Regions from separate parts of the Mesobacillus thioparans genome, predicted to be linked through region 1. Evidence: riboswitches for the same ligand, from Rfam matches in the RefSeq annotation. Region 1 holds a riboswitch; each other region holds the start of a gene.
What was found. A riboswitch is a leader RNA that binds a small molecule or an ion and turns the genes downstream of it on or off. The one in region 1 is predicted to bind S-adenosylmethionine.

Region 1 (8,125 bases):
AAGGAATACGGAGCGGATGCGGTGCTTTTCCCGATGGATGGATCGACAATCGGCTCAAAGGCGGGTTATCCATCAGTTACGGTACCAACCGCTTATACCGAAGATGGGGAACCAATCGGAATCACTTTCACGGGCACAGCCTTCAGCGAACCGCTGCTGATCAGGCTCGCTTATGCCTACGAGCAGGCAACCACGGTCCGCCGCGCACCCGAACTTGGAATAAACACCAACGAAAAAATCCATACTACACCTTGAATCCATTAAAAGGAGCGAGGAAGCATGGGTAAGCAAAAGTTAGGCAACGGAAACGCCCAGCGCAACAACAACAAGAAAAAGGGAAATAACACACCAGAAGAACTTGTTGAATTTACAACCGGCCAAAAAGAAAAGAAATTCAACAATCCGATTGATTAAACAGTAAAATGCCCCTGCGATTTCCTCGCGGGGGCATTTTTTAGAAAACATCATTAATAATTGAACTCGCATTGGGAATTTTATTGGCGAAAAAATGAATAATTCGACCACTTTTGGAATTAATTCGACCACATTTTGAAATAATTTGGCGGATTTTTAATTAATTCGACCACATTCCTGAATAATTCGACCAAGTCTACATTTAATGCCCGCTGCTCTTATCAAAATTACTCCCCGAAACATCGGCCACATTCTCAATCGCGACGAGTGCGTTCGGATCGATGTCATCCACGACGGAGCGCAGGGTGGATAATTCAATCCGGCTGACAATTGTGTAGATGATTTTCTTTGGTTCGTTTGAAAAAACGCCCTGGCCCTGGATATAGGTCATGCCGCGTCCTAATTGCTTTAACAGGGCTTCGGCGATTTCTTCCGGGACATCGGAAATGATCGTCACTGATTTTAGCTCTTCCATCCCCTCGACGACGACGTCAATCATCTTGAAGGCAATGAAATAGGTGATGATCGAGTACATGGCTGTTTCCCAGCTGAACACAAGCAGTGCGGCCAGAAGGAAGATGAACAAGTTCATGACCATGACGATCTGGCCAACGGACACGGTGCGCTTTTTGCTGACAAGGATTGCGATGATTTCGGTTCCGTCGAGGGCTCCTCCTGCACGGATGACGAGTCCTACGCCGGTTCCAAGGATGACGGCGCCGATGATGGTTGCCAAAAATAAATCATCGGTCACCCGGTCGAAGTGATGGAAGTAGGCGGTCGCTCCGGATAAAATAATGACGCCGTAAAGCGTCCGAAGCGTGAATTTCGTGCCCATCCTCCTGTATCCGATATAGAGGAAAGGCAGATTGAACAGGATCAGGAATATACTCATCGAGATGTTACTCAATTCGGCTGCGATGATCGAAAGACCGATGACACCTCCGTCAAGGATGGCATTGGGCACAAGGAACATATCAAGACCGAATGCGGCGATGATTGCCCCGATGGTGATCGTCACCAGCTGTGTAACCTCTTTTATGACTCTTTTTTTCTTCGTTGCTGCCACTGCATATCAAACCCTTTTCTATAAAAATCTACTATTTAATTTCAATGTATGTACTATACTTATTGTATCAAACTTAAATGTCATCTGGAAATTTTACATGATATATCCATGATTAGAAAAAGTACGTTTTGGGGTAATGAGTAGGGAAGTGAATCGAAACAACGGAGGGACCATTTTGGCTAACGATACTCAAGTTAAACATAGATCCAACAAGCATCAGACATCATCAAAAAAACGGAAAAACCAACACAACAGGAAAACCAGCAAAAACCGGGGCAACGACTCATATCTCCGGACCAATCCGAGACCTGCTGTTGACGATAACCGCCTCAAGCGTGTAGATGAGAACGTTGACGATCAACAGAAAAGGGATTATAGCAACGAGACAAAGCAAAAAAGAAGCAAAGCATCAAACCAGGATAACGGTAGATCCACAAAACAGAACAGCGGCAATGCATCAAACCAGGATAAGAGTAAATCCATAACACAGAACAGCGGCAAAGCATCAAACCAGGATAACAGTAAATCCACAAAACAAAACAACAGCAAAGCGTCAAACCAGGATACGAAACAGAACAGCAGCAAAGCCGCAAACCAAAACAGCGACAATTCAAAAAAACAGAACACCGACAATTCAAAAAAACAGAACACCGACAATTCCAAAAACCAAAACAGCAACAACGAAAAGTCCCAAAAAACTTCTGCGCCTCAGGGCTCTTCAGATAACCAGGAGGTAAAGCATAAGGAGCAGTCCGGCAAGTTTGAGACGGCTTTTAACCGAATCCATAAAGCGCTGAAGGAAATGGTGAAGGGGACGGACAGCGATGCGTTTGTCGAGCTTCTGTACTCTGGCTATAAAAATCATTCATTGGTCCGCAAGTATAAAAGTGAGCTGCATCAGTTTGCCAAGCTGCGGAATGCGATTGTCCATGAGCGGGTGAATGCGGACTATTATATTGCCGAGCCGCATATCGAAGTGGTCGAACGGATTGAGGAAATCGCGAAGGAATTCGAGAAGCCGCAGACGGCATTATCGATCGCGACCAGCCCGGTGTTTTATTATTATGAGGATGCTTATCTAAAAGATGTGCTTAAGGTCATCAACAAGTTTGATTTTACGAGATTCCCTGTCTATGACAAGGATGATAAATATGTTGCATTGCTGACTTCGACGGAAATCATCCAGTGGATGGCGAAGCATTTTTCCGACAGTGTCGTCCACTTTGAAAATGTCCAAATCAAAGAATTGCTGACGAAGGGGAAGAATTATTTCGTCACGTTCGTGGATGAGGAAGCATCTCTATACCATATTGAGGAATTATTCGAGCGTTACCATACGAGAGGCAAGAAGCTACAGGCGGTCATCATCACGGAAACAGGCGACCGGCACGGAAAGCCAATTGGCGTCATCACCCCATGGGATTTGCTTGACAGCGACCCTGAGGACTGATTCACAAATATTTTGAAATTCGTTCATTGACGAGATTACGGCGAAATTGATATACTTCAGCTAATATAATGATTTGAAAAGAATAACTCTTATCCAGAGCGGCGGAGGGACAGGCCCTGCGAAGCCCGGCAACCTTCTTTTTTATAGAAAGGTGCTAATTCCTGAGGATCGATTTCTGAAGATAAGAGAGGCTGAGCAGTTGGAACCTCTCCTTATTTGGAGAGGTTTTTATTTTTTAAAAAAGCAGGTGGATGAAATGAACAACAGGTTTGAAACGGAAGTGCTTCATTCAGTACATACGAAGCAGCAGGGAATTAAAAGCAAGGCAACGCCGATTTACCAGACTTCGGCATTTACGTTCAGTGATCTTGATGAACTCGAGGGCTTTTATCAGGGTGAGGGCAATTATTTATACTCCAGGGTCGGCAATCCGAATACGGATGAACTCGGGCATGCAGTAGCGGCTCTTGAGCATGCCGAGGATGGAGTGGCTGCTTCCTCGGGCTTGGCTGCAATTTTGGCCGGGGTCCTCGCAGTGGTGAAGAGCGGTGACCATATTGTTGCCGCGGACGATGTGTATGGCGGGAGCTTCCATATGCTAAAAGCAGAGCTGGAGCGCTTCGGGATTGAAACGACCTTCGTGCCGTTCGCGGATCTGGGCAATGTCACCAACGCCATCAAGGCGAATACGAAGCTTCTTTACACCGAGTCGATCACAAATCCGCTGCTCCGCGTTGAAAAGCTGGATGAAGTCATCGCGCTTGCAAAGACGAGGAACCTCGTTGTATTGGTCGACAATACGTTTGCTACTCCGCTCCATGTGCGTCCATATGAGCTCGGTGCTGATCTTGTTGTTCATAGTGCGACAAAATACATTGGCGGCCATAGTGATGTCACTTCTGGCGTCATCGTTGGCCGTAAGGAACTGATTGCCGAAGTACGCGCGAGAATTGTCAATCTTGGAGCGAATCTGAGTCCGTTTGAAGCATGGTTGACATGCAGGGGCTTGAAGACGCTTGCTTTAAGGATGAAGGCACAATCGGAGAATGCGAGATTGCTTGCTGTTAAACTTCGTGAAAATAAGAATATCGCAAAGGTATATTATCCATTCGAAGAAGCTGAACAAGGCTTTGGGGCTATCGTATCGGTCGAGCTGGCGGAACATGTTGATGCTGATCGATTTTTCAAATCGCTGGGCTGGGTGAAAATCGTTCCGACACTCGCGGGCGTCGAAACCACGGTCTCCCATCCGCTGAAAACTTCCCACCGTGCCTTGCCTCCTGAGGCTCAGGCGGAACTTGGAATCACGTATCGTCTTGTGAGGATTTCGGTCGGAATTGAGCATGGGGAGGATATCGTATCCCAGTTTGAAGCAGCATTGGCTAAAGCTGTTGAGTGAGATAGGAATTTTTCCTGAAATGTCGATATTATTAATAGAAGATTATTCATCCCCAGTATTCATGCTGGGGATTTTACAGGAGTGGATAGTATGCGGGACCTTTCGTTAAAAACAAAGGTGTTTGCTTTTTTTGGCATGTTATTTTTTGTTTATGCCATTTCGACGATTTACAATTTTTACTTGCTAAATTCATTCAAAAAAGGCTCTGATCCGTCCGAACTGGTATCGAGGAGCACGTATTCGACAGCCATTGCAGGAACGCTGATTTCAATAGGCTGTCTTGTTTTCATCATTATTTTATTCAAAAGGGTGTTCAAGCAGATCGACCGACTTACAGATGCGACGCAGAAAATTGTTTCGGGTGACCTGTCGGTGGATCTGGCAAGTGACTCAAGTGATGAGATTGGAAAGCTGACCTCCCATTTTGATGCGATGATCAGTCAATTAAGGCTGCTCGTGGCGCAATGCCAGGACAATACTCAGGTGTTGCATGACTCTGCGAGAAAGCTATTTCAGAGTTCACAGGTCCATGAAAAAGAAAGCGAGAGAATCAAAGCTTCGATTCTTCAAGTCTCTGCCGGTTCTGAACAGCAGCAGGGGCATTCAATCGTGCTGAGTGATATCGTCGACAATATGGTGCGTAGAATCAGCGAGATTGCTGAACTTGCCAATATGATCGAAACGATGTCCACAAGCAATGCAGTGAAAAGTGAAGAAGGTCAGGCAATCATCAGCGAAACGAGCCAACAGGTAGGACGGATGGATCAGATTACGAAACAGGCAGCAGAGGATGCTGAATCACTGGCCGAACAAACAAATAAAATCGACGAGATCGTCAATATCATTTCCGGAATTGCCAATCAAACGAATCTGCTGGCATTGAATGCGGCCATCGAAGCTGCGCGTGCCGGAGATCAGGGGAAGGGGTTCGCGGTGGTTGCCGGGGAAGTGCGCTTATTGGCTGAGCAATCGCTCCAGGCTTCGCGTCAAATCCAGGAAACGATCGAAGTTGTCCGCAGCGATATCAAAAAAATGGTGGAGGTGATGTCTGGAGGCAGCTTGGAAGTGCAGAAGGGGAGCAGGTTATTCGGCAATGTCCAGATGCAATATGATGAGATGCGGGACGGAATCCTCTCCATCCAGGCTGAAATAGGCACAATCAGCCAATACGCTGCAGATTTGAATCAAGAGACAGATAAATTGTTGGCGATGAATGATGAGACGAATGCGATATTACAGACAAATGCAGCCGGGATCGCTGAAATGGCAGCAGGGTTTGAAAACCAGGGAGAGACGGTCAGGGAATTGACCTCGACTGCAGAGAACCTGACACAAGTCTCCTCGGTGTTGAACAAAACTGTATCAGTCTATACCCCCAGCCAATAATCCTTCGACATTAGGTTTACACCTCCTGTAGGCGGGTATCTTTAAAAGGACTACTCGTCTAAAGGAGGCTTTTATAATGTTTGAACATGAAAAACATCTTGTTGGAGTATATGATAACGAGCAAGACGCAATCCAGGCCGTTGAGGACCTGAAGAGGCAAGGGTACAATACCGACGATATCTCTGTTATTAGTAAAAACGACGAAGAGGTTGATCACGTCAACGAAGCAACCGGTACAAAGACTGAGGAAGGTCTTGCTGCAGGTGCGGCAACAGGCGGCGTATTAGGCGGCCTTACAGGATTACTTGCAGGCATCGGGGCCCTAGCGATTCCTGGAATCGGCCCAATCGTGGCTGCAGGCCCGATTGCTGCGACACTTACAGGTGCTGCAGTAGGCGCTGGTGCCGGCGGATTAGCTGGAGCATTGATCGGAATGGGTATTCCGGAAGATGAAGCAGATCGCTATGAAGGCTATGTAAAGGAAGGCAAAATCCTCGTAGTCGTCGAGCGTGACGAGAACAGAGTTGGCCTGAATGATGGTACTACAACTACAACAGCTGGCTTGGACGGAACAAGGACCAACAACCCTGTTGATGCACCGCTAACTTCGGACAATCCTGCCAACACTCGTTTTGACAACACACGTGATTTTTAATTCATAAAAAAGGCTGCCATCTGGCAGCTTTTTTTATGTGCTCCGATATTCAAGATTCCCGGGCACATTCATTTGCAGTTAGTCCATTCATGCTGGCTGGCGTTCAGTTGGCAGCCAGCTTTTGCTATTCTTTTTCCCGTGTATCCAGTAAATCAATCCGGCTCGCATCATCGAAATCAAAAGCAGAGGTAATGAAAAACATTAAAGTGCCGCCAACCAGGCCGAGACAAATGACATAACCGATCGTCATAACCCATAGATATCCCATAATCCTCATTCCTCCCTTAATAAAACTATATGCATGGTTAAAGTGATGTTTTCTTGTAAGTTCATTAACAAACTGTATATTTTTATCAAATATTCTCATCCTATCAGTTGAGGAGGAGTGAAGATGGTGAAAAAAATCATAGTGGTCCTGTTTTTAATGTGTATGGCGATGCCGCTAGCAACATTCGCACAGCAGGTCTATACCGTTAAGCCCGGGGACTCTTTATGGAAGATTTCAGTCAGGTTTAAGATTGGCCTTTCGGAAATTATTGGTGCTAACCCGCAAATCAAGAACCCCAGCTTGATTTATCCTGGCCAGCAGGTCAATATCCCTGATTTAAGTGCTGCAAAGAGTATTGAAAGCCAGGTCATCCAGCTGACGAACAAGGAGCGGGAGAAGAATGGACTGAAGCCGCTTGCGGCTGATTGGCAGCTTTCAAGAGTTGCGCGCTACAAATCCGCAGATATGAGAGATAAGAGTTATTTTTCCCATACAAGTCCTACATACGGCAGTCCGTTCACCATGATGGGGAACTTTGGGATCAACTACCGAAGTGCTGCTGAAAACATAGCGGCAGGCCAGAGGACCCCGAACGAAGTAGTCCAATCGTGGATGAACAGTCCGGGACATCGCAAGAATATCCTGAGCCCTGCATATACGCACATTGGCGTCGGGCATGTAACAGGCGGGAATTATGGTCATTATTGGACCCAGATGTTTATTGCAAAATGAATAACGAAAGTAATACTCCGGTGAAGCTGTCACCGGGGTATTTTTATGGGCGGAAAACGTAAGAAGGACGGCCGGTCCGGTACCTCGCTAAGCCTCAGGACCTACCTGAAAATCAAGCTCAGGCACGTTATGGATTTTTAGCGGCAGAGGTAAGATGAGTACATAAGAGATAAGGAGGAATTGAACATGAAAAAATTTGGTTTACTGCTTGCAGGTTTCATCGCTGCGATGGTGCTGATGTCAAATCTTGGTCCGCTTGTTGGTCTCGGTGTGAGCTTGCTGGTGCTATACTTTGTCGTCAAGCAATTTTTAAAGACTCACTCGACACCTGGGAAAATCGGCTGGGGGATTGCCGGGTTCATCATCCTGATGGCCACAGCCTCCAACGTACCAGCAATCCTTGGAATCGCAGCAGCCTACGTCCTTTACCTTGTATACAAGAACTGGGACAAAAAAGAGGATGCAATCAAAGAAGAGAACGACCCTTTCATCAACTTCGAAAAGCAATGGACAGAATTGAAAAACAACTAGGTTGTTGAAACACAAAAATACGCAAAAAATAAGGAGAGATTGTAAATGGCTAATCTATTAACGAGAATCAAAAACACAGTGATGGCAGATCTTCACGAGGCACTTGACCAGAAGGAAAAGAAGAATCCAATCGCGCTGCTGAACCAGTACCTCCGTGAATGTGAGACGGAAACGGAAAAGTTCAGGAAGCTTCTTGAGCGCCAGGGCGAGCTTAAGGAACA
Region 2 (8,125 bases), on a different contig from region 1:
TGGTATAATATTTAGAAAAGCGAAATATTCGTACTGAGAAAGAAGTGTTGATGGTATGACCCAGCAGCAAAAGGCGAAACGTAACCTGATGATCATGTGGTTCGCCAATTTCTTCATCGCAGGCAGTATGACAATGGTAATGCCTTTCCTCTCCTTATACATTGAGTCGTTTGGGGATTTTTCGGAAAAATATGTCCAGAACTGGTCAGGCCTAACATTCAGCATCACATTTGTTACAGCTTTCCTATTCTCGCCTATCGTCGGAAGACTGGGAGACCGATTCGGCCGTAAAAGAATCCTGATTTTCATGGCCTTCGGGATGGGATTATCGGTCTTCCTGCTCGGTTTCGCCACTTCGGTTTGGCAGTTATTTTTACTGAGGATGTTCATGGGCTTGTTCTCAGGCTTTATCCCAGTGTCCCAGGCGCTTGTTTCAACACAAACGCCAAAGGAACATGCCGGAAAGGTACTTGGGACCCTCCAGACGGGCAGTATCACTGGCTCCTTGCTTGGTCCGATGATTGGAGGTGTCCTGGCTGACTCATTAGGCTATTCGACAACCTTTCACTCCACATCCATCTTTATCATCCTGTCCGGATTGCTCGTGTTCCTGGTCATGGAATATAGGATCGATATAAAAAAAGGCAGCAAAACAAATTACAGCCGCAAAGAAGTGCTTCAGCATATCTTCAGAAATCCAATCATGGTCAATGTCCTGCTCATGTCCATGCTCGTGCAAATTGCCCATTTCAGCATCCAGCCTATCCTCTCCCTTTATGTCGGAGAGCTGCATGGCCATGAAAACCTGGCGTTCTTTTCTGGAATCGCGTTTTCGGCAGCAGGGCTCGGCAATCTTCTGATGGCCCGGAAATGGGGACAGATTGCAGACAGAATTGGCTATATAAAAATCCTTGTCCTCCTCCTGTTTTTATCAGCCATCATTTATCTTCCAGGCGGGTTTGTCACAAATATCTGGCAGCTGGTCCTGATCCGGTTCCTATTGGGAATCACGATTGGAGGCATCATTCCTGTCAGGGTTGCCTATATCAGGCAGGAGGCTCCGGTCGCAATGCAGGGTGAGGTGCTTGGCTATAACACAAGCCTCCGTTTCTTCGGTAACATCATCGGACCTGTGCTCGGCGGATTCCTTTCAGGTTACCTTGGTTTCACGTCGGTATTCGTCCTGACAAGCGGTCTTCTGCTACTTAGCGGGATTGTCCTGTTCGCTTCGATGCAGCGGAATCCGCAATTTGTAAGGGATACTTTTTAATATGGAAGTAGACTGGATCCATCGGCAGATCCAGTCTTTTTTTGCCTTCTGTTTTTTACTCTATAACTCAGGGAAGTATTTACATAGGAGAGAAAGTTTGAGGCAGAATACTCTTATTACATACTCATGACGGGTGGTATTAATTTGGAGGTACAAGCGCTGCAAGAGGTTGAAAAACTAGCCCTGAAAAAGCATAAGATTTTCAGGCAGAGCAAAATTCGCTATCTGGCAAGGGCGGCTTTGGCATCGATGTTCATTGGCTTTGGGGTAATTGTTGCCTTCAAGACAGGGAATCCATTCTATATGGAACACTCGTCCTTTGCCTACCCTATTGCTGCCATAACCTTCGGTGCCGCGATCATCTTGATTGCGTATGGTGGTGGTGACTTGTTCACAGGGAATACCTTCTACTATACGTTTGCGGCACTGAGGAAGAAAATGGCCTGGCTGCAAGTGACCAGGATGTGGATTTACAGCTATATTGGCAATATCATCGGTGCCGCTGCATTTGCTTTTTTGATTTACACAACAGGATTGTTTGATGATCATTCTGTGAATGGATTCTTGTTGAGCGTCGCTGAAAAAAAGACTCTCGCACCAACTTCCGAGCTTTTTTTCCGGGGGATTCTCTGTAACTGGCTCGTCTGCCTGGCATTCTTCCTGCCGATGTCGATGAAGGGCGACGGCGCAAAAATGTTCGCTATGGTGTTTTTCGTGTACTGCTTCTTTATTTCCGGGTATGAGCACAGCATCGCCAATATGTGCACCTTTGCAATCAGCATGGTCCTCGACGCCCCCCAGTCAGTTACCTTTGCCGGTGTGATCCACAATCTCATCCCAGTGACGATCGGGAACCTGATTGGCGGCGGGATCATGATGGGCTGGATGTATTACTATGCGAACAAACCATTTTTTGAGGAATGAATGTATGACAAAAAGAAAGCCGGATTTGGATAGCTGCCAAATCCGGCTTTTTTACTTGCTCAACAATGTTTTTGCTTGTAATAGGTAATCCCCAGGGCAAATGCCAGCACGGTCCCTTTCACGATATCCATTGCATAATATGGGACGGACATCATCACAAGACCATTTTGCAAAATGCCGATGAGTACCGCCCCGATGAAGGTGCCAAATGCGTTCGGTTTGCCTGCCCCGAGGACGGAAAAGCCGATAAAGGCGGCGGCCACGGCATCCATTAAATACGGCGAACCTGCATTGATTTCTGCGGTCATGACGCGGGAAGCCAGAACGATTCCGCCAATTGCCGCGAATAGGGCCGAAAGCAGATAGGCAGCTGTTTTATAGCGGTTGACCGGGATGCCTGAAAGTCTTGCTGCTTCCTTGTTTCCTCCGATGACATACATATAGCGGCCATGCTTTGTATATGTCAGGAAAATATGGACGATGATCACTGCAACTGCCATGATCAGAATGATCCACGGAACCTGCCCTATTTTTGCAAAATACGGGCTGATCGTCCCTGTTGAAAAACTGCCGTCTGGAAGGATCATGTTTTCCGAAACTGTCGCGCCCTTTGTATACGTCAGCGCCGTTCCCTGGATGATGAACATCATCGCCAGTGTCATCAGCATATCGGGAATCTTCAGCTTGACGATCATCAGCGAATTGAGTGCGCCAACGATCAAAGCTGCCGCGATAGCGGATAAAACGGCAACCAGGGTGTTCTGCGAAAACCAGACGAACATCGAGATGACAACCGCATTGGATAATGAGGCTACAGAACCGACCGATAAATCGAAACCATCCACCGTCAGGGAGATGGTGATGCCGATTGCGATGATGGTCACGATGGAGATTGACCTTAAGATATTTATGACATTGTCGCCGTTGATAAAACTCGGATTCGCAGCCGCGAAGACAGCGATCAGCACAAAGATTGTCAAGATCGTCCCGTACTTGTAAAAGAACTGGAACAGCTCAAATGTCTTTTTCGGCGGCGTTTCCTGCTGCAATGGGAGTTTGGCTTCCATCCTATCTGCCTCCTGTTGAATAAAATAAAAGTTCTTCTTCTGTTGTTTCGGCGGTGGCGAGCTCCTTGACCGGTTCACCATCATAAAGCACGTAAACACGATCCGTGATGCCGACGATCTCTGAGAGTTCAGAGGAAGCATAGATGATTCCCTTACCCTGCGCTGCAAGTTTTGCAATCAGTTCGAAAATATCTCTTTTCGCGCCTACATCGACACCCTTGGTCGGCTCGTCAAAAATATACACATCGGCATCGGCAAGCAGCCATCTGCCAATCGCCACTTTCTGCTGGTTCCCGCCTGATAAGTTTTCAACTTTGGCCGATTCTGATGGTGTCTTTATGCCAAGAGCTTTTATGTATTCCTGCGCTATGTTTTTTTCAGAGCGCCGGTCGATAAAACCAAATAGCCTGGAGAATTTTTTCAAGCTGACGGCTGTCAGATTGGAGCTGACCGATTCTGCCACCAGGACACCTTCCTTACGGCGCTCTTCCGGAACCAGCGCCAGTCCATTTTTAACCGCAGCATGCGGGCTCGTCAGTTTGAGTTTCTTTCCATTAAGACTCGCTGTACCGCTAACGGTTGGTGATGCGCCAAAAAGTGCTTTGCAGAGCTCTGTCTTCCCGGCACCGACCAGGCCGGCAATTCCGACAATCTCCCCTGCTTTTACATGGAATGAAGTGTTTTTCACTTTGTCTCCATCCGATAATCCTGCCACTTCGAGAAGAGTATTATCTCCGAATGTATTGGATCTTGCCGGAAACTGATCTTCCATCCTCCGGCCAAGCATATATTCAATCACCTGTTGTGAATCCACGTCCCCAGTTTCCTTTTTCACAATGAACTCGCCGTTCCTCATGATGGTAAGCTCGTCGCATATCTCAAAGATTTCCGGCAGCCGGTGGGAAATGAAAATAATGCCTACATTCCTTTTAGCCAAATCGCGGACAATCCGGAAAAGTTCCGTTGTTTCAGTATGGCTCAGGGGAGCGGTTGGTTCGTCGAGGATTAGGAATGAGCAATGGCTTGAAATCGCCCGGGCAATCAAAACAAGCTGTTTTTCCGCGAGTGTCAGTTCCCCGGCAAGCTTTTTCACAGGAATCTTGAGGTTCATGCCCTCAATAATGTCTTCTGCCTGTTTGAACAACTGCTTCCAATTCATCCAGTGCCTGTTGTCCAGATTCTGAACTGTTTGATTGAGCATGATATTCTCGGCCACAGTCAGCGACGGGATGATGGCTGTATCGACCTCCTGGTAGACTGTCTGGATCCCGAGCTTTTGCGCATGAGCTGGAGTCCTGATTTCTACACTCTCACCATTGAGCTGAATTTCCCCGGTATAGTGATCATGCGCGCCGGAAAGCACCTTCATCAATGTCGACTTACCCGCGCCATTCGCTCCGATCAACGCATGGATCCTGCCAGTTTCCGTGTTGAAATCCACTGCGTTCAGCGCCCATACCCCAGGAAACTCAATACTGATGTTTTTCATTTGAAGTATCATCCCGGTTCCTCCTCCCTACCTTTCTGCAAAGCAGACACTCTCTTTTGTTTGAGAGTGCCTGCTTTGTTTGTGTCTGAACTGGAAAAAATCGCGTGGAATTTCCAATTCGCTATAAAAATTGAAAAGTCGCTATAAAACTGAAAAAGTCGCTATAAAATCGAGAAAGTCGCTATAAAAATAAAAAACTCGCTATAAAACCGAAAAAGTCGCTATATAATAATTTTTCCAGCTATAAAACCTTCTCAACAAACCCTCTCAATCGTTATTTCTTATAGTGATCTTTCAATTTCTTTATCCAATCTTCTAAAAATGCATCCGATTTGCCCCATCCGTCGATAATTTCAGCCAGATTTGCCATGTTGACTGGATTTTTCGACTGCTGAAGTTCTTCCTGTGAAATCAGTGAAGCTTCAAGGTCGTAAGTTGCCGGTGTTTCTTCACCAGCCAGCTTTTTCGCCAGCAATCTCATATTCACTTCACCGATCAGCTTCGGATCAACGGCTGCTGTGTATTTCCATGGGCTGCCTTCTGCCTGGATTTCCTGAAGGTCTGCATTAGAAACATCAATTCCGTAAATCTTGATTTCATCGCGGCCTGCTTCCTTGATGGCACGGGCTGCCCCAATCGCAAATGCATCCCATGTCGCGAAGATCGCGTCAATTTCTCCTTTTGGGTGTTTGTTCAACATCGCTGCCACTGCATTCTGCGTTTGTACGCTTGTATCGGCTGCGGCAACTCCGAATCTCTCAACCTCTTTGATTCCAGGGTTAGCCTTCAAGGTTTCCTGGTAAACTTTATTTCTTCTGACCATTGGCGGGAAGCCATCGACCCAGAGGTAGACTATATTCGCTTCACCGTTTTGGTCCTTCACAAGCTGGTCGAGCGCCTGGGTTGCGAGTGCTTCGTCATCCTGGGAAGTAAGTGTCACGCCTTCAACCTGTGCGAGATCAGGATTCGAATCGAACGTCACGACACTTTTGCCCTTCTCCGTCAATTTTTTCACATCGTCTATAGTTGCAGCGTCATCTCCATGTGAGATGATGAATCCGTCATAGTCCTGCTGCAGACCCTGGTTGATGGCATCATGGAATTTTGCTGTATCTCCGTTAGCAGTGAAGACGTCGACCTTGAAGCCAAGCGCTTCCCCTTCCGCCTTCGCTCCTGCTAAAAATTGCGCAGTATGATCATCTCCGCCAATCTTGCGGATGACTTTGATTTTGACTTCTTCACCCTTCGCAAAACGATCCGGAACTCCCTCAACAGGACCGCTTGCCGTCTTCGTTTCTCCTCCACCGCAGCCAGTCAGCAGCAATGCTGAAGCTACCGCCGTTAAAAATACCTTTTTGAATCCAACTCTTTTCATCTGCATTTCCCCCTTAATGTGTCTGCTCAGTTAACCCAAATAAAAAAACCTCTCCAGAAAAGAGAGGTTTCGAACACAAAATGGTGAAAAGGTCAGATTCCTCTCTTATCTTCCAAAACATATCGTTTTGCAGGATTTAGCACCAATTCCTGATGGAACGGTTGCTGGGCGTCATAGGGCCAGTCCCTCTGCCACTCTTGATAAGAGAATTTAGTTATTTAATTAATCTGGCAAATTGATAAACTTTACTTTAAACTCCTGTAATCATATTGTCAATATTATTATGAAAATTAAATTTTTAATCTTAAAAAAGTAGCTTGTAAAAAAAAAGAAGACTCCCAAATCCGGGAATCTTCCTTTCACTAACGATCAACCCCTTCCGGCTGCGGTCATCCATTCGTACTGGCGAAGTTTTACTTCATACAGTGTCAATGGATCGCGGTACAATTCCGGGTTGGTCCTCAATTTCTCCAATTCATTTTTGCCATGGTCGATTTCGCTCTTGGCTTCTTCTACAGATTCTTCAAGAACGTTGAACGGTTGTTTGAAGAACAGATTCACATCGCGTTCAATCGATTTTTCGAAGATCTCGAATTGCTGCAGGAACCTCTTGGCGATGGTTACTCCAATTTCATAATAATCCTCTGTCTCTAGATAGGATTTATACCTGTTATAAAGCATTGTATTATTTTGCGGAAGCACGCCAAGCAGCTTGCCGGCGCTTTTCAGGAAAAAGGCTTGAGGGGTCGAGCGGTTCATGATGTTGACCTTCTCATAGTGCACGCCATTCGTCATTCGATTAGCATCTCGGCGCCAGTCATCGAGCACCCTGAAATCACAGTCAAGGCTGATTCGTTCCTCTCCGTACATAGAGTTAAAGCCCTCCGCCATCTCGCCCAAATAATTCTGGCTCTGGTCAAACTCATCCTTTGAAAATTGGATCCAGTCATTCAAATCAGCATGGAACTTTGGCATTACCGTTTGTTCCAGATACTCTTCGATTCGCTTGTTCATTTCCTGGTCCATTTCCGAATGGATTTTGCCAAAATCACTGTCCTCTGTCACCAAGTCAGAACAGCTGCGCAGTAATTCCGGAATCTTTTCAATGATTTCCGCACGGGTTTCATCCTTGATTTTACGGAATGACTTCTGGATGGAGCGTGACTTCTCTTCTTCAATATCGCCCAACTGATTGATGGCACCATTCAGCTTGCTGACCATTTCCTCGTTCCAGCTGATGGATTCCATATGGTTATTTTCGATTTCAACCCGCTTATTGAGCAAATACGTGATCGCCCGTCTGACAAAGAACTGCAGTTTCGCGGTGCGTTCCTGTTCAAGATCAACTGCGTTTCTGGTTGTATTAATAAAATTCGAGAAATCCTTCAGCTGCTGGGCATTATCATAATTGGATGAGAAAGCGAACATTTTTGCATCCGGATAGTACTGGCTGACCTCTGCCCATGTCTGGTCGAAAACTTCCGCTGCTTCCTGCTGTCCGTATATTACATCGATTTTATTCAACAGGAAGTGAATATTCAGATCCGGGAAGAATTCTGATATTTTCTCGAGGATATCCCTTTCTTTTTCCGTAAAAGGATCACTCGCATTGAGGACGAACAGCAAACTGTCCGCAAATCTCAAGTAATTGTAGAGCGGATGCTTTTCATAGTTATTCCTGTTGACCCCTGGGGTATCAATCAGTGCCAGGTCATGTTCGCGCAGGAATGGGAAGTCTGCCTTGAAATCAATGATGGTTTCATTCTTATGATTCTTGCGGCTGACACCCGCTGCCTCCTTGAAGTCCTCAACATCCATGATCTGACGGATTTCTGTATCGGTGATTTCATAGGCTGCCGGATTTTCCTGATCCATGAACCGGATGACCGCTGCAGTCGGGGCAGTAAGCAATTCTTCGCCCACGATTGTGTTGACGAAGGAAGACTTGCCATTGCCCGAAACGCCGGCGACCAGCATATTATGGACATTGGACTCGTGTA
Region 3 (8,125 bases), on a different contig from region 1:
AGACCCTTGCGATTGGGCAAGGGTCTTATTTTAATAGAGCATGTATTATAGAAGATTATTTATTTTCCGTGGCTTTTCTTAGCTGGAACTCAGCCTTGATGTCAGTCAATAATTCCTTGTCAGTGATTAGCTGGACTGCTGTCAGAGCGAGGGCTTTGGCGCCTTTCAGCAATGCTTCATCTCCCTGTGCAGAAGCAGCCGCTTCCCGGAAAGGGACAGTGTGGGCAACGAGCTCATCAGGGCCAATCTTAATATAAGGGTGAATGGTTGGAACGACCTGGCTGATATTGCCTGCATCGGTTGAGCCAATTCCGTCTCGTTCATCTGTTGCAACGGTCTCTCCAAGGTCTTCGATCACATTTTTGAAAACCTCATTATATCGATCATTCAATAGAAGATTATCAACTTCATTTTGGAAGGCAATAATATTCAGCTTTGCACCGGTTGCGAGTGCCGCTCCTTCTGCAACTTCCTTTACACGCTTGGTGACATCATTTAATCTGCTTCGTGAAGCCCCGCGGATGAAGAACCTGGCTTTTGCGTATTCAGGAATGATGTTCGGTGCATCCCCTCCATGAGTGATGATGCCGTGAATCCGTACATCATCAGTCAGCTGCTGTCTCAATGCATTGATGCCATTGAACAGCTGGATCACAGCATCGAGGGCGTTGATGCCTTCATGTGGAGACGCTGCTGCATGGGCGGGTTTCCCGATATATTCAAAGTCTAACGGATCCACAGCAAGGGAGGTTGATGTCAATCTTGTTTGTCCGGAAGGGTGGAGCATCAACGCCGCATCGATCCCGTCAACAAGGCCATGCTTTACAAAGCTGCCTTTCGCACTTCCGTTTGGGCCTCCCTCTTCCGCAGGCGTCCCGAAAACGACCGTTTCACCGCCAGCTTCATCCAATACCTTGCTTAGCGCGATAGCAGCTGCGACACTGGTTGTTCCTATAATATTATGGCCGCAGGCGTGGCCAATCCCAGGCAGGGCATCATACTCTGCCAGGAAAGCGATAGAGGGACCTGGTTTTCCGGAGTTTTTGCGGGCAACAAAGGAGGTTTCATGTCCTGCAACCGCCTTTTCAACTTCAAAACCTTCATCCTCTAAAATCTTGATCAGGCGAGCCGAAGCGAAAAACTCCTCATTGCTGATTTCCGGGCGAGCGTGAATTTCGTGGCTGGCATTTAAGTAAAGATCTTTGTTCAGTACCACGTTTTCGGTAATGATATCTTTTAATTCATTTAGGGACTTAACTGATGTTGACATCCTGATTCCTCCTTTAAACTTTCTTGAAAATACTAAAGCTGCGCATGAAAAGCGACGGCTCTCCCAATGACGGTCGCAGAACAGTCAAAGCTGTGCCCGAAAAGGGAAGGCTCCTGCAAGTACGGTCACAGAATGACCACAGCTGCGCCCGAAAAGGGATGACTTCTACAATTACGGTCGCAGAACAGTCAAAGCTGCGCCCAAGAAGCGATGACTTCCGCAATTTCGGTCGCAGAATGACCAAAGCTGCGCCCGAAAAAGGAAGGCTTCTGAAATTACGGTCGCAGAACAGGTGAGCTCTTTTACCAGCCAATCTCACTAAGCGGCACAAAGGTAGGGAGTGTATTTCCCTTGTATTCTTTTTCGATGAAATCTTTTGTGTCATCCTGCTGGTAAAGATCGGCTAATTTTTCCAATGTTTCATTGTCTTTATCTTCTTCGCGGACTGCGATGATGTTGATGTATGGAGTGGCAGTGGCACTCTCAAGGAAGATCGCATCATTCTTTGGTGTGAGTCCAGCATCAACTGCGATTCCGTTGTTGATGATCGATGCGGCTACATCCGGTAATACCCTTGGAGTCTGGCCGGCAACAAGCGGTACAAGTTCAATGTTCTTCGGATTTTCAACGATTTTATCGAGTGAGCCGATGCCGTCGAAGCCTTCCTCGAGTTTGATTAGCCCTGCTTCCTGGAGTAAAAGCAGACCTCTTCCCATATTGGTCGCTTCGTTTGCCAGGGCAATCTTTCCGCCTTCAGGAATGTCTTTTATGTCTTTGTATTTGTCTGAATAAATTCCCATTGGTGCGATCTGCGTGGTTGCGATCGGTACAAGGTCAAGATTGTGTTCTTTGATAAAAGCATCAAAATAGGATACGGTCTGGAATGAGTTTGCATCCAATTCGCCTTCAGCAAGGGCAAGGTTCGGCTGGACGTAATCCGAGAAGGTGACGATTTCAACGTCAATTCCTTCTTTCTCAGCTTTTTTTGCGACAAAATCCCATACTCGATGATCCGTTCCGCTGACACCAAGCTTCACTTTGACGGTTTCTCCGCCTTTTGCGGATGATGAAGAGCTGGAGCATGCGGAGCTGATTAATGTAAGACTAAGTACGATCAATGCTAGTAAAAGTTTTTTCATTTTGTTTTCCTCCTGATTATCTTCTTCTGATTTTTTTAGCTGATATATTTCCAAGTGATTGAAGGCCCTGGACCATGACAATCAAGATGCCAACTGTGATGAACATTGTCTGGGTATCAAAACGCTGGTATCCATATGTAATCGCCAAATCCCCGAGTCCGCCGCCTCCGATGGCCCCGGCCATTGCCGATGCACCGATCAATCCGACCGTTGCAATCGTGAAAGCAAGGATGAGGGAGCTCATTGCTTCTGGAAGAATGAATTTGAATACAATCTGCCAGGGAGTGGCCCCCATTGCTTCGGCTGCTTCAATGACTCCCGGATCTACCTCCAGCAGGGAGTTCTCTACCAATCTGGCAATATACGGCCCTGCATAGAAGACAAGCGGGACGACAGCAGCTGCCGTGCCGATCGATGTGCCGACAATCAGCCGGGTCAGCGGGATGATTGCGACGAGCAGGATAATGAATGGCACTGAGCGGAATATGTTGATGACACTGTTAAATACGTTGAAAACAGGTGCGTTTTCAAGCAAATGACCTTTCCTGGTGACGACAAGCGCAATGCCGAGCGGCACTCCGAGGACTGCTGAAAACAGCAGGGAGAACGCAACCATTTGCAGTGTTTCAATTAATGCCTGGGTGATTTGTTCTGAGTTAACTAGCATGTGCGGTCACTTCCTTTATGTTGACTTTTTGCTGATTGATAAAATTAAGAGCCCTCAAAATTTCCTTATCACTTCCCTGGAACTCGACAATCAGGTTCCCGAATGGAATTCCCTGCAGCTCGGTGATATTCCCGAACAGGACATTGATATGGATATCGAACTTCTTTGAAAGCTGTGAAAGCAGCGGCTCGCCAGCTGATTCGCCAACAAAGTTGATCTTGAATACCTTTTGCAGGCCTGCATGTCCTTCAATGATCCTGCGAACGGAATCGGGAATCCTGTCATTCATGATTGTGCTGACAAAATTCCTGGCTGTCTCTGTTTTTGGGGCTGAAAAAACTTCAAAAACGGAGCCTTCCTCAATGATTTTTCCTTCCTCGATGACAGCGACCCGGTCACAGATTTCCCTGATGACAGACATTTCATGGGTGATGATCAAAATCGTAATGTTGTACTCCTTGTTGATTTTTTTCAAAAGCTGAAGGATCGAACTGGTTGTCTGCGGATCAAGCGCTGATGTCGCTTCATCGCAAAGCAGGATCTTAGGCTGGGTTGCCAGGGCCCGTGCAATGCCAATGCGCTGTTTCTGCCCGCCTGAAAGCTGGTCAGGATAATTGTCTGCTTTATCAGCGAGACCGACAAAATCGAGCAGCTGATAAACCCGCTCTTTGATTTTCGCCTTCGGAAGCTTACCTAGAACGAGCGGCATCGCGACATTTTCAAATACCGTTTTGGAGTTCAAGAGATTGAAATGCTGGAATACCATTCCGATATTCCTTTTAACCTCCCGCACTTCCTTTACCGAAAGGGAAGTCATGTCGCAGCCATCGACAATCACCCGTCCTGACGTCGGCCGTTCCAATAGATTCACACAGCGGATCAGTGAGCTTTTTCCTGCACCGCTAAAACCTATGACCCCGAATATCTGTCCTTCTTTGATTTCCAGATCGATCCCATTAAGTGCCGCTACCTTGTTCCCGCGGCTTTCATAAACTTTCTCCACTTGTTCAAATGTAATCAACTGTCTTCCTCCTTTGTCTTGAAAAGCGCAAGCGCCTTGGTCAGCCCCGACAAGCGCTGGAGGGCCGACCTGTGAAGTCATTCTTTGACTTCATTGGGCGGACCGAACTCGAAAAGTATAGCCGACTGTCCAGAAACGCAGAAACTGGAGACTCCGACAAAGAAGCGCTTTTTGCTTCTGCCGGCGGAGTTGAAGTTTCGGAGTTTCTAGGAGGCGACACTAGACGTGCGACTCGAGCTGCTCAAAGCTAACGCTTATCGCAAGATACTCCAGGGAGCCCACTCAGGGATGAAAACTGGCTAGGCGCTGTAGCTAGACACTAATTTGATAAAAATTCAAAGTTTCTTATAAAGAAAAAAACCTCTTCCCGGGAAACAGGAAGAGGGCATGCCGCAACGAATGCTGGACAAGAACTCTTCTTATCTCCCAAGCTCATGCTTGCTGGATTTGGCACAGTCCTCAAAGTGAGTCCGCTGCCGAGGCTTCATAGGGCCAGTCCCTCCGCCTCTCTTGATAAGAAAGTAACGATATGAAATTGTAGGTGGGGTTCTTTGGAAAAATAAAAAGTCCCCTTCAGAAAGAAGAGGACATGAAATGAAAAGTCGGCCTCTTCTTATCTTTCAAGCTTCTGCTTGCTGGATTTGGCACAGTCTCCAAAGGAGTCCGCTGCCGAGGTGTCATAGGGCCAGTCCCTCAACCTCTCTTGATAAGAAGTAATTCGAATATTGAGTTGTTGTAAATCTTGTTTATTACTTTACTGCGTCGCAGAGAATGTGTCAATCATTTTGTTGATTTTTTTTTTAGAAACACGAAAAATAGGAATTTAGTATTAATTGAGACGTATGCGTAAAAAAAAAGAAACCCCTGCAGCAGCAAGGGTTTCAATCCAAAATCTATCTGGTAATCACAAGCGGTCCATTTTTAGTAAGGATGATCGTATGCTCACATTGTGCAACAAAACTGTTTTCTGTGACATAAGTCCATTCATCATGTTCGTATTGGAAAACTTCTTCCTCACCAGTGGAGATGAATGGCTCAAAAGCGATGACCATTCCTTCTTTCAGAAGTTCGTCATCCCATGGCTCATGATAGTTGTAGATGTGATCGGGAGCCTCATGGATTGTCCGCCCGATTCCATGTCCGGTCAGGTTTTTAATTACTTTCAGACCGTTCTTTCGCGCAGTCGCCATAACGGCCTTGCCAAGTCCGCTTTTCTTCGACCCTGGTTTTGCTTTTTTTAAGCCCGCTTCAAAAGCCTCTACAGCTGTTTCACATATCTTTGTTAAAATCGGGTCACCTTCGCCAACGACAATGGAAATCCCTGTATCGGCAAAATAACCATTTTTCGATCCGGAAACATCGATATTAACGAGATTGCCTTCTTTGATGACACGGCTCCCCGGAATCCCGTGGGCCACTTCTTCATTCACGCTGATGCATGTATACCCTGGGAAATTGTACTCGCCTTTCGGAGCAGAAATAGCCCCATTCTGCTCGAACAAGGCGCCTGCCAATTCATCAAGTTCCTTCGTTGTAATGCCAGGCACGGTTTTCTGCACCAATTCGTCCCGAATCAAGCCAACAATCCGGCCAATTTCTTTTAATCCGTTAAAATCTTCTTCTGTTTTTGCAATCATGACTTAGTTCCCTTCCATGTATAAACTATCTTATTAGAGTATCCCTTTTTTGGGTGAAAATCCATTCATCCGGCTCAAAGCCTGGAGATTAAAAATAAATAAGATTGGAATAACGTTTAGAATGTAGTAATCTTGATAAAACATATCCAGAGCGGTCTGATTTATGTAGAACAAGATATATTCACCACTTCATCATCCATATAATACATTAAAATGAATTACATTTGATTACAGAGCAAGTCTTGGGAGGTATAAGGATGCTTGAATATTTTATGGGCTTACATCCAGTTGTCCAGGCGCTGATCGGGACCTTGTTTACCTGGGGAATGACAGCTTTGGGCGCTGCTTTAGTGTTTACAACGAAAAATCCAAACCAAAAATTTCTGGACAGTATGATGGGCCTGGCAGCAGGAGTCATGATTGCTGCAAGTTTCTGGTCGCTTCTTGCTCCTGCGATTGAGATGGGTGAGGGAGGAAGCCTGCCAAGCTGGGCGCCAGCTGCGACTGGGTTTATCTTAGGCGGATTGTTCCTGATGGTCGTGGATAAATTGATGCCGCATTTACACCCTAATTTATCGATGGAAAAAGCAGAGGGAATCCATCCGGAAAAGAAAAGGCGAAGCACTTTGATGGTTTTGGCCATCACCTTGCACAATATACCTGAAGGTCTCGCGGTGGGAGTCGCTTTTGGAGCTGCAGCTGCAGGTTTTCCGTCGGCCTCGCTTATGGGCGCGATCGCGCTTGCGATAGGGATCGGCATCCAAAACTTCCCGGAGGGCGTCGCAGTATCAATGCCCCTTAGGCAAATAGGAATGTCAAGAAAGAAAAGCTTCATGTACGGCCAGTTTTCCGGCATGGTCGAACCAGTTGCGGCGATGGTTGGAGCAGCCGCCGTCATATTCATCCAGCCGCTTCTCCCATATGCGTTAAGTTTTGCGGCAGGTGCGATGATATTCGTAGTCGCCGAAGAAGTTATCCCTGGATCCCAGGAAAATGGGAACAGCGACCTTGCCTCATTAAGCCTCATGTTTGGATTTGCCATCATGATGATCCTCGACGTGGCATTAGGGTAAAAACTTTATTAAAAAGCTGAGAAACCTGTGCATCAGACTCATTGAGAAGTCTGGCGCACAGGTTTTTTTATGCGGTAAGAATTTAAATTCACTTCGAATTGGGCAATCAGGACAAACGGTTATCCTTCGCCAACCGAAAAAATGAAAACGATAACAACGTGATGGTATCAATATTTCGCTTATTTATACCAAAACTAAAAAATTGGTACCATAAGCAAAATTCGATGGCTTATAAATGTAAGCCCTTTTTTTTATGATGAAAGTACAGAAAGACAAAGCAACCAAGGTGGTGAAGAAATGGAAGTCAAGATAGAGCAGCCAGTCGAACAACATGTCAGTGACACCATTATTGAAAAGGCAACGAAAAAGGAAAAATACCAAAAAGTTAAAAAGACGATCATTTCACAAAAGTATTTGCAAGCGATGGCACTACTCGGTGTAGTATGGATGTTCATCTTTAACTACATCCCAATGTATGGACTGATTATCGCGTTCAAGGAATTTAGCATCATCAAGACAATTTCGGAAGCGCCATGGGTTGGTTTGTTGCAGTTTAAGGAATTCCTTCACGATGAGAATTTCTGGATCGTCCTGAAAAATACGCTCGGAATCAGCTTGATTAAACTGGTTATCGGATTCCCACTGCCAATCATTTTTGCACTTATGCTAAATGAACTTACTTCAATGAAATTCAAGAAAGCGGTTCAAACAATTTCCTACCTGCCGCACTTTCTTTCGTGGGTAGTGCTTGGCGGAATTTTAACGACATGGCTTGCGGATATCGGAGTCATCAACGAAATCCTACTGGGACTGGGTTTGATCAGCGAACGTACGAACTTCCTGGCTGAACCTGATAACTTCTGGACCATCGTGATTCTCTCGGACATCTGGAAAGAGCTGGGCTGGTCAGCGATCATTTATCTAGCGGCAATTGCTGGTGTATCGCCAGAACTTTATGAGTCATCAACGATCGACGGAGCGAGCCGTTTTCAAAAAATGTGGCATGTTACATTGCCATCCATTCGCCCGACAATCACAATTTTGTTCATCCTCGCTGTAAGCGGTGTCTTGAACTCGAACTTCGACCAAATTTTGATCTTGCGTAACTCTTTGAATGAAAGTGCTAGTAATGTAATCGATATTTATGTATACCAGATGGGTCTTCAAAATGCCCGTTACTCCTATGCGACAGCAGTTGGTCTATTAAAAGCGATCATTGCCTTCATCCTGCTACTGTCTGCGAACAAGATTACGAAGAAACTGAATGGAACATCTTTATTCTAGGGGGGTGAGGTTGTGTTCAAATTATTTAAACGCA
Region 4 (8,125 bases), on a different contig from region 1:
CCTCGACCATTTTATTTTTCCAGGACTGGATTTCAGTCATAAGGGCTTCACGCTCACTGATGCCACCCAGCTCTTTGCGGATTTTATCCAAGATCATGTGGCGGTATCGGTTATCATCCTGCTGCAGGTTTTTCATTCTTTTTAAAATGAATGATTGCAAAATATTGCCGACCTTTTCTTCGGTGATCATATTGCTGAATGATTGAATCGCGAATTTCATGAGACCATCCGCTTCAGTTGTATCGATTGCCTGCTTTCCAAGCTTGCCAAGCACCATTTTCGCTTCAGCCTGTGACGCCCATTTTTCCGTCTCTTGCAGGACATAGTCAAATGCAGCTGAATCATATTGCTTCGCCAGGATATGGTCGGAAGCCTTTTGTAGTAACTCGGAAGAATCCGCCGATAAAAGGAAGCCCTTGATTTCTTGTTCGATGGCTGGAGCAAATCTTTCAACATCCACTTTCCTTGCGACATCCAGACTGAACGCCTGGATACTGTTTTTCACAGATTCAGAGTGAAGCTCCTTCTCGACCGTCTCAAAAATTTTATCCAAAATATGAATCTGCTTGAACTTTTCCATGATGCTTTCTTTCGTGAGCCAGTCATTCTCAAGCATATTGATTAATGCGCGCGTTACTTTATCACGGTTTTTCGGCAAAAGTGCCGTATGCGGAATCGGGATGCCGAGCGGATGCCTGAACAGCGCCGTCACAGCAAACCAGTCAGCGAGTCCGCCGACAAGACCGGCCTCAAAACCGCCCATCAGCAATTTCCCGATCAGCGAATCCTGAAAAGGAATCATCGCGAGGAAACCCGCACCCATAATCGCCAGTGAAATAGCTGCCAAATGTCTAGATCTGTTATTTCGTTTATCCATATATCTCCCTCTGTTACTGTTTGATTGAAACTTGTGTAGTTCTGAAGCTCGCTTCTGTTCCCCATCTTGTATGTGAATTCTGGAAAAGAGCCTCTTCAATATTTTACCCAATTTATAGGGGGGAAAGCTATAAAAAAGGAAAAGTCCCAGGAGCATCGGCTGCTGGGACTTCCTTATTTCACACTCTTACTCCATCCACTCTGGCTTTCCAAAACCTTTGAAATCATTATCGATGATTTTTTCAAACTCATCAGACTCGACGACTTCCTTGATGTCCTTTGTAAATTGGGCATCCTGGTCCTTGGTGTTAATGACGACACGATTGCGATACTGATCAGGCATGTTTTCAAGCTGAAGCGCAGTCAACAGATCCATTTTTGCTGCGAGGGCGAAGTTGCCGGGTACAGCCGACAGGTCAACGCTTTCGACGGCTCTTGGAAGCTGTGCTGCTTCGATTGGCTTGAACTGCAGGTTCTTGACATTATCTTTAACATCTTTTTCAGAAACAGTTAGCGGATCAGCATTAGGATCAAGCTTGATCAGGCCGGCATCCTCAAGGATCAGGAAGGCACGCGCTGCATTGGTTGGATCGTTTGGAATCGCGATGGCCGAACCCTCTGCGACTTCATCCAGTGAATCGAACTTCTTTGAGTAAATCCCCATTGGCGCTGTTGGGACGACAATCACTTCAGACAGCTCAAGATCGTGTTCTTTTGCGAAGTTTTCCATGTACACCTTGTGCTGGAACAGGTTCGCGTCAAGATCCCCTTTTGACAGAGCCAGGTTTGGCTGGATGTAATCGCTGAATTCGACCACTTTCACTTCATACCCTTTTTTCTCAAGCAGAGGCTTGATGCCTTTTGTGACCATATCGCTGTATGGCCCTGATGTCGCTCCGAATGTAACTTGCTTTTTGTCAGCCTTCGCATCGCTGCCTGAGGCTGAGTCACTGCCGCATGCAGCCAACAACCCGATTGATAAAAGTAACAGTAAAGAGAACAATAATTTCTTCATTTTAATAACCCCCAATTTTTATCTTTTGTCTACTAATTTAGCAATCCTGTCGCCGCCAAACTGGATCAGCTGGACAAGGCATATCAGGATAATCACTGTTGTAATCATGATGGTATTGTCGTAACGGTAATAACCGAAACGGATTGCCAGGTCACCGACTCCGCCGCCGCCAACAATCCCCGCCATTGCCGAGTAGGCCACAAGGCTGATGATCGTGATGGTGACACCCTGGACGATTCCCGGCTTCGCCTCCGGAATCAGGACATCCTTGATGATCATCCACGGAGTAGCTCCGGTGGCCACCGCTGCCTCGATGACCCCTTTATCGATTTCGCGCAAGCTTTGCTCGACGATTCTCGCAAAGAACGGAATCGCCGCAACAGACAATGAAACGGATGCGGCTGTCGGCCCGATTGTCGTGCCGGCGATTAAATTCGCAAGCGGCAGCAGGGCGATCAACAGGATGATGAACGGAACCGACCGGATCATATTGACGATGAAACCGGCAATATTTTTAAAAAGCTGGTTTTCAAGGAACAGGCCTTTATCGGTGACAAAAAGAAGAACCCCTGTCGGCAGCCCAACAATGATCGAAACAAGGATGGAGATGCCGACCATATAGATTGTTTCAAAGAATGCCTTATTCAGTTCCGGCAGCAGTGCGACCAGGTTATCAAGCAGCATCTTCAATCACCTCCAGATTTCTTGTCCTTGATGCGATATAGTCAATGGCCCTGTCGATTTCAAGGGTCTCGCCCGAAACTTCCATAATGAAAATCCCTAGTGGGATCTCCTGGATATACTCGATTTTTCCGTGGAGGATGTTTCCCCTCACCTTGAATTTTTGGAATACATCCGAGATGACACCCTGCTCGGCAATCTCGCCCTGGAAATAGATCTTGATCAATTTACCTTCCCGCTCCTTCCTCAGTCTTTCCGGCAATTCGAATTGAAGGATGGAGTTGACGAAATCCTTTGTCAGCGGCTCCTGTGGATTGGCAAAAATATCGTAGACATTTCCCTCTTCGATGATTTTTCCATCCTGCATCACGGCCATCCGGTCGCAAATCGTCTTGACCACTTCCATTTCATGCGTTATAAGCACGATTGTGATTCCTAACTCTCTATTAATCTTTTTAAGTAGAGATAAAATAGAGCGGGTCGTGCTTGGGTCAAGAGCGGAGGTTGCTTCATCGCATAGCAGGACTGATGGATTATTCGCCAGCGCTCTGGCTATGCCAACACGCTGTTTCTGGCCGCCGGACAACTGGGCAGGATAGACGTCTTTCTTGTCGGAAAGCCCCACCATATGTAAAAGCTCTAGCACTCTCTCATTTATCTCTGTTTTCGCAGTGCCGGCAGCTTTTAGCGCAAAAGCGATATTTTCACTGACTGTCTTTGCGCTTACAAGATGGAAATGTTGAAAAATCATCCCAATTTTCAAACGGGCTTTCCTTAGCTCGCCCTTGCTTAAAGAGGTGAGCTCCACGCCATCAATATAAATCTCTCCCGATGTGGGCTTCTCTAGGAGATTAAGGCATCTCAGCAAAGAACTCTTGCCTGCTCCGCTATATCCGACAATCCCGTAAATTTCGCCCTTTTCTACTTTTAACGAAACATCTTCAACACCTGTCACCGATCCCTTTTTCGTTTCATATACCTTGACCAGGCTCTTCACTTCAATCATTTTTGCACCCCCGTTTTCTCTCAATAAAAAAAGCCTCTTTCATTCAAAGAAAGAGGCATCGTAAATATCTATACGACTTATCTTTCAGAATGAAACCATTCTGCAGGAAGTGGCACCTTTCCATAAAGGAGGTTGCCGGACGTCATCGGGCCTAATCCCTCAGTCTCTCTTGATAAGTAACTTATTAAGTTCGTTTCGATAATTGAAATATTAAAACTATCTGATATATTTGTCAACAAAGTTTTTTTCAATGATTTCCATTGAAATCGTTTACACCGTTGTGGCTGTAAGAGAATTTATTTTCAAAAGAAAAACCCTTGTTTAAGCTAAAACAAGGGCTCCATAGACGAGCGCACCAGCGATCACATAGGCCGGGTGCACCTTCAGTTTCTCCATCAGGACGAAGCTGATTCCGCCGATCAGGATGGTCTGTGTCATGCCGACACCTTCATAGGAGGAGAAAAAGAAATCATAGGTCATGACTCCAAGGAGCACGGCAATCACAGGACGGACGATGATTGTCAGCCTTTTGACACGAGGGGAATCCTTGTATTTCATCAGCAGTCCCAGCAGACCGATCATCAGGATCAGCGATGGTGCCACGGCTGCAAACACACCGACAATGGCGCCGAGGATTCCTCCTTCTGAATAGCCAATATACCCGGCCATCTTCGTCGCGATCGGTCCCGGGAGTGCATTGCCCATCGCGAGTACTTCACTGAATTCATTGACCGTCATCCAGTCATATCGGTCGACGACTTCATTTTCAATCAACGGGATCGAGGCAGGACCGCCGCCGTAGCCTAAAATACCGGGAATGAAAAACGCTAAAAATATCTGGAAATAGATCATTTTTGCTCCCCTCCCATTTGTTTTTGTTCAGATGGTGAAGAGTCTTTTTTTAATAAAGCCCCAAGCAGCAGGATGAAAATTAAAATTGCAGGATGTACATTCAGGATTTGGAGCAGCACCAGGCTGGCAATCAGCGCAACAGCTGTCCAAGCCCAGCCAAGCTTCGATTTCCCCGATTTCTTGATGAAGTCCCAGGTCAGGACAGCGAGCATGACGGCAACGACCGGTACGACAGCATCGGCCATTCCTTTTACCCAGGGCTGATCTTTGAATGAATTCAGGGCAGTAAGCAGGAAAATCATCAGGACGATTGTCGGGACCATCGTTGCGGCCAGGGCATTGATCATTCCCACGACTCCGCCCACTCGATAGCCGATATAGCCTGCCATCTTCGTCGCGATCGGACCAGGGAGCGCATTTCCCAAAGCAAGAATATCACCGAACTCATCAGAGTCCATCCATTTATATTTATCTACCACTTCCTTATGTACAAGCGGAATCGATGACGGCCCGCCGCCATAACCAAGGATTCCCACGCGAAAAAATGCCAGGAATAAATCTCTTTGTTTCAAAACTTCACCTTCTCTTCTGTTTTTAGCCGTATGCAGTCGCTTTCTATAATTCTTATTTCTTTTATTTTATTATAGACTCATATATTTGAAACTGCATGTCAAATTCAAGGAATTATATCGTCTTTGGGCAGCATTCACCATTATTTCTGCCATTTCTCAGGCTTTGATTTGCTCCATAATTCAATATTCTGGCGATTTTTTCATTTATTCGATCACATTTTTGATTATTTCGGCCACATTCCCCGATATTCCGACCACTTTTTCAATTAATTCGACCAAGTACCGATTTTGCAATTAATTCTTCGCTTTTCATCCCCATAAAAAAAGTATCACAGCTCCAGGCCATGATACTCTTAAAATCATTTATTAAACTTAAAAATAGAAACTGATTCGTTCAATTCGTTGGTCAGTTTCCTCAACTCTGTTACCTTTTTCGAAAGGTTGCCGAATGCCGTTAATTGTTCCGTTGTGGAAGCTGAAATTTCTTCGCTTCCAGCTGCTGTTTCTTCGACGACAGCACTGATGGATTCAACATTGTGCAGGACCTTTGCTCCCAGCTCCTTGGAGGCTTCCGTTCCTTTCACAAGCTGCACGATTTTTTCCGAGATGCCGCTGACTCTGGCTTCTATATTTTCAAAAGCTGACATTGTCAGGTTCATCGATTCCATTTGCTCATCAGCGATGACGCCGCCTTTGTTCACCGCTTCCCCGATTTCGTCGAGACCCGACTTCAATAGGTTGACCATATCGAAAATTTGCGTTGTGGCCAGGTTTGACTCTTCAGCCAGCTTCCTGACTTCTGATGCAACGACCGCAAATCCTTTTCCAGCCTCTCCAGCCCTTGCCGCTTCGATTGCTGCATTCAATGCAAGCAGATTGGTCTGGGCTGCGATTGCCGAAACGGATTTGGCCATGTCTTCGATTTTTGCAGCATAACCAACAAACTTGCCCGTTGCTGTCTGGATGGAATAGGAAGCCGCTTTGTTTTCTGTAATCAATACTTTTTGCCCCTCAATTGCCTTTCTGCCTTCACCAATCGCTTCCACCGCTTCCTGGCTATATGAGGAAGACTCCTGGCTGTAGTCCAAGTTCAGCATGATTTCTTTATCCATTTCGTCAATCAGCTCAACGGATTGCTGGAGATCTTCCGAGACGGTTTGGGCACCTGCTGATAGCTCATCCGTCGAAACAGCGACCTGATTCGAAATCTCGGTAAGCGCTACATTTTCCTGTTCGATTCCCTCTGCAAAATCTTCTACTTCCTTGCTGGCCCTGTTCACTTTTTGCAGCAAGGACGTCAATTGAGCCGCCATCATGTCGAAGGACTCATTCAAGGTCCCCAGCTCGTCCTTATGCTTATATGGGACTTTTTCAATCATTAAGTTACCCTTGGCGATTTCCTGGGCATTGATGGCAATCTGCTTCAACGGCCTTGTGATCGAGCTCGTCAGCCTGATCCCGATTCCCCCGGCAACAAGAACAAGCAGTATGCTGCCGATGATTGCCGAAAGGATAATGAATTGAATCTGGTTCTTCAAATCCTTCTGAAGATAATCGTAATAATCATTCACCTGGATATTCAAGAGATACAGATCATTCAGGATCCCCTCACTGCGCAGCGATTGCCGCTTCACTTCTGCACTGATTTTATCATCAAGTGCTTTCTCCGCTTCGGACTTGAGTGCATTGAACTTTTCAAAAGCTTTGTCCAACACTTTCTTGCTGTTTTCCTGCTGAATCAATCCCTCTGCCTGAGCAAAAATTTTAGAGGTCTTCTCCATTTTCGCTAATGCATCCTGCCTGTTCCCTTCGGTCGGACTGAAGGAAAAATTGCTAAGCGATTGTTGGGTTGCCGATGTTTCAGCCTCCAGGTTCTGAACGGTCAGCAGTACCTGAACATAATCTTGATTGGATGTCTGGACCATCAGCATTCTGTAAATGATAAAAGAAATCATCACAATTGATAAGCCAATGGCGAGCAATAAATTCAATAGTAATTTCTTTTTGATTGTCATGTCGGTTCCCCCAGTTGCAGCTGTTAATCTAGCTGAATTGAAACTCCATTTGTTGATAATTTATCTTCCAAGTCTTTCAAGGTTTTTTCCTGTTCTGGACTCAGCTTAATGACCCGGATTGGTGCAAGCCCGACACCCTGTTCATTAATGCCCAGTTCGATTTGCCTTGATTTAAGCTTCTTCTCGGATTGGAACTCCTTAACTGCTTCATAAAGTGCGATATCCACATTCTTCAGCATGGAAGTAATAATGGCCTTTTCGGCAAAAAAGTATTGGTCGCTATCTACACCAATCGCAAACTTTTTCCTGGCTTGCGCTTCCTTCAATACACCTACTCCCGTAAAACCTGCCGCAGCATAAAGAACATCTGCACCTTCATCGATCATTCCCGCAGCAATCTTCCCTCCAAGGTCTGCATTGCCAAAATCCTCAGAGTAGGCAACCTTTATCTCAGCATCCGGCTTGACTGCTTTCACACCCTGCTCAAATCCCGATTTGAATTTGCGGATCAGCGGCACATCCGCACCGCCCACAAATCCGACAACCTTTGATTTGGTGGTCATCCCGGCAACCGCGCCGGCGAGGAAGCTGCCCTGTTCTTCTTTAAAAATGATCGATGTGATATTTTCCATTTCTGATACCGAATCGACCAGTATAAACTGTTGTTCTGGATATTTTTTTGCAACTTTTTCCAGATCCTCAAGAACCATAAATCCAAGTCCGATGACAATATCATTTCCGTCCTCCACCAGCTCAGTAAATCCCTTTTCATAGCTGCCTGCTTCCTGCAGCTCCCGATAATCAAAAAGAATATCCAATTCATCCCTTGCTTTTGTCAGTCCGGCAAACGCCGCATCACTAAACGATTGGTCACCAAGTCCGACGTCAGACAACATGATGCCAATCTTCACCCTTTCCTTTGCCTTCAACTCTGTGTTGGCACAGCCCGCAAGTCCCCCTGCGAGTAAAACTGCGATAAAAAGCACATACATAATTCGTTTCATCTTGATGCCCTGCTCCCTTTTCCAGTAAATTTATATGTATTTCATCGGCCACAGCCTATTTTTGTTAATGGTAGAAGAGAAAGTCTATCTTTTATCAATTTTCA

Region 2: it holds a riboswitch for S-adenosylmethionine, as region 1 does, so the genes downstream of both, ACNAZ4_RS19160 (sugar ABC transporter substrate-binding protein) here and ACNAZ4_RS10635 (trans-sulfuration enzyme family protein) in region 1, are expected to answer to the same signal.
Region 3: it holds a riboswitch for S-adenosylmethionine, as region 1 does, so the genes downstream of both, ACNAZ4_RS21010 (methionine ABC transporter ATP-binding protein) here and ACNAZ4_RS10635 (trans-sulfuration enzyme family protein) in region 1, are expected to answer to the same signal.
Region 4: it holds a riboswitch for S-adenosylmethionine, as region 1 does, so the genes downstream of both, ACNAZ4_RS11305 (methionine ABC transporter ATP-binding protein) here and ACNAZ4_RS10635 (trans-sulfuration enzyme family protein) in region 1, are expected to answer to the same signal.

What each region holds. Positions count from the first base shown of each region.
Region 1 is NZ_CBCSFH010000005.1:122,855-130,979, reverse strand. It holds gene ACNAZ4_RS10655 (amidase family protein) at 1-255, shown strand, start outside; gene ACNAZ4_RS10650 (hypothetical protein) at 280-414, shown strand; gene ACNAZ4_RS10645 (YitT family protein) at 617-1,483, opposite strand; gene ACNAZ4_RS10640 (CBS domain-containing protein) at 1,659-2,933, shown strand; SAM riboswitch class I at 3,020-3,121, shown strand; gene ACNAZ4_RS10635 (trans-sulfuration enzyme family protein) at 3,190-4,332, shown strand; gene ACNAZ4_RS10630 (methyl-accepting chemotaxis protein) at 4,423-5,718, shown strand; gene ACNAZ4_RS10625 (general stress protein) at 5,795-6,373, shown strand; gene ACNAZ4_RS10620 (hypothetical protein) at 6,498-6,641, opposite strand; gene safA (SafA/ExsA family spore coat assembly protein) at 6,765-7,373, shown strand; gene ACNAZ4_RS10610 (lmo0954 family membrane protein) at 7,560-7,904, shown strand; gene ACNAZ4_RS10605 (PspA/IM30 family protein) at 7,950-8,125, shown strand, end outside.
Region 2 is NZ_CBCSFH010000014.1:25,255-33,379, reverse strand. It holds gene ACNAZ4_RS19185 (MFS transporter) at 56-1,270, shown strand; gene ACNAZ4_RS19180 (formate/nitrite transporter family protein) at 1,415-2,194, shown strand; gene ACNAZ4_RS19175 (ABC transporter permease) at 2,254-3,261, opposite strand; partial or broken gene ACNAZ4_RS19170 (ATP-binding cassette domain-containing protein) at 3,263-3,937, opposite strand; partial or broken gene ACNAZ4_RS19165 (ATP-binding cassette domain-containing protein) at 4,259-4,750, opposite strand; gene ACNAZ4_RS19160 (sugar ABC transporter substrate-binding protein) at 5,025-6,125, opposite strand; SAM riboswitch class I at 6,228-6,332, opposite strand; gene ACNAZ4_RS19155 (dynamin family protein) at 6,495-8,125, opposite strand, start outside.
Region 3 is NZ_CBCSFH010000017.1:66,684-74,808, forward strand. It holds gene ACNAZ4_RS20995 (M20 family metallopeptidase) at 56-1,270, opposite strand; gene ACNAZ4_RS21000 (MetQ/NlpA family ABC transporter substrate-binding protein) at 1,573-2,409, opposite strand; gene ACNAZ4_RS21005 (methionine ABC transporter permease) at 2,426-3,076, opposite strand; gene ACNAZ4_RS21010 (methionine ABC transporter ATP-binding protein) at 3,066-4,097, opposite strand; gene ACNAZ4_RS21015 (hypothetical protein) at 4,169-4,348, shown strand; SAM riboswitch class I at 4,514-4,617, opposite strand; SAM riboswitch class I at 4,708-4,810, opposite strand; gene map (type I methionyl aminopeptidase) at 4,991-5,734, opposite strand; gene ACNAZ4_RS21025 (ZIP family metal transporter) at 5,992-6,807, shown strand; gene ACNAZ4_RS21030 (ABC transporter permease) at 7,105-8,091, shown strand; gene ACNAZ4_RS21035 (carbohydrate ABC transporter permease) at 8,104-8,125, shown strand, end outside.
Region 4 is NZ_CBCSFH010000006.1:5,508-13,632, forward strand. It holds gene ACNAZ4_RS11290 (DUF445 domain-containing protein) at 1-877, opposite strand, end outside; gene ACNAZ4_RS11295 (MetQ/NlpA family ABC transporter substrate-binding protein) at 1,064-1,891, opposite strand; gene ACNAZ4_RS11300 (methionine ABC transporter permease) at 1,910-2,575, opposite strand; gene ACNAZ4_RS11305 (methionine ABC transporter ATP-binding protein) at 2,565-3,578, opposite strand; SAM riboswitch class I at 3,653-3,757, opposite strand; gene ACNAZ4_RS11310 (chromate transporter) at 3,900-4,430, opposite strand; gene ACNAZ4_RS11315 (chromate transporter) at 4,427-5,002, opposite strand; gene ACNAZ4_RS11320 (methyl-accepting chemotaxis protein) at 5,362-7,017, opposite strand; gene ACNAZ4_RS11325 (BMP family lipoprotein) at 7,041-8,021, opposite strand.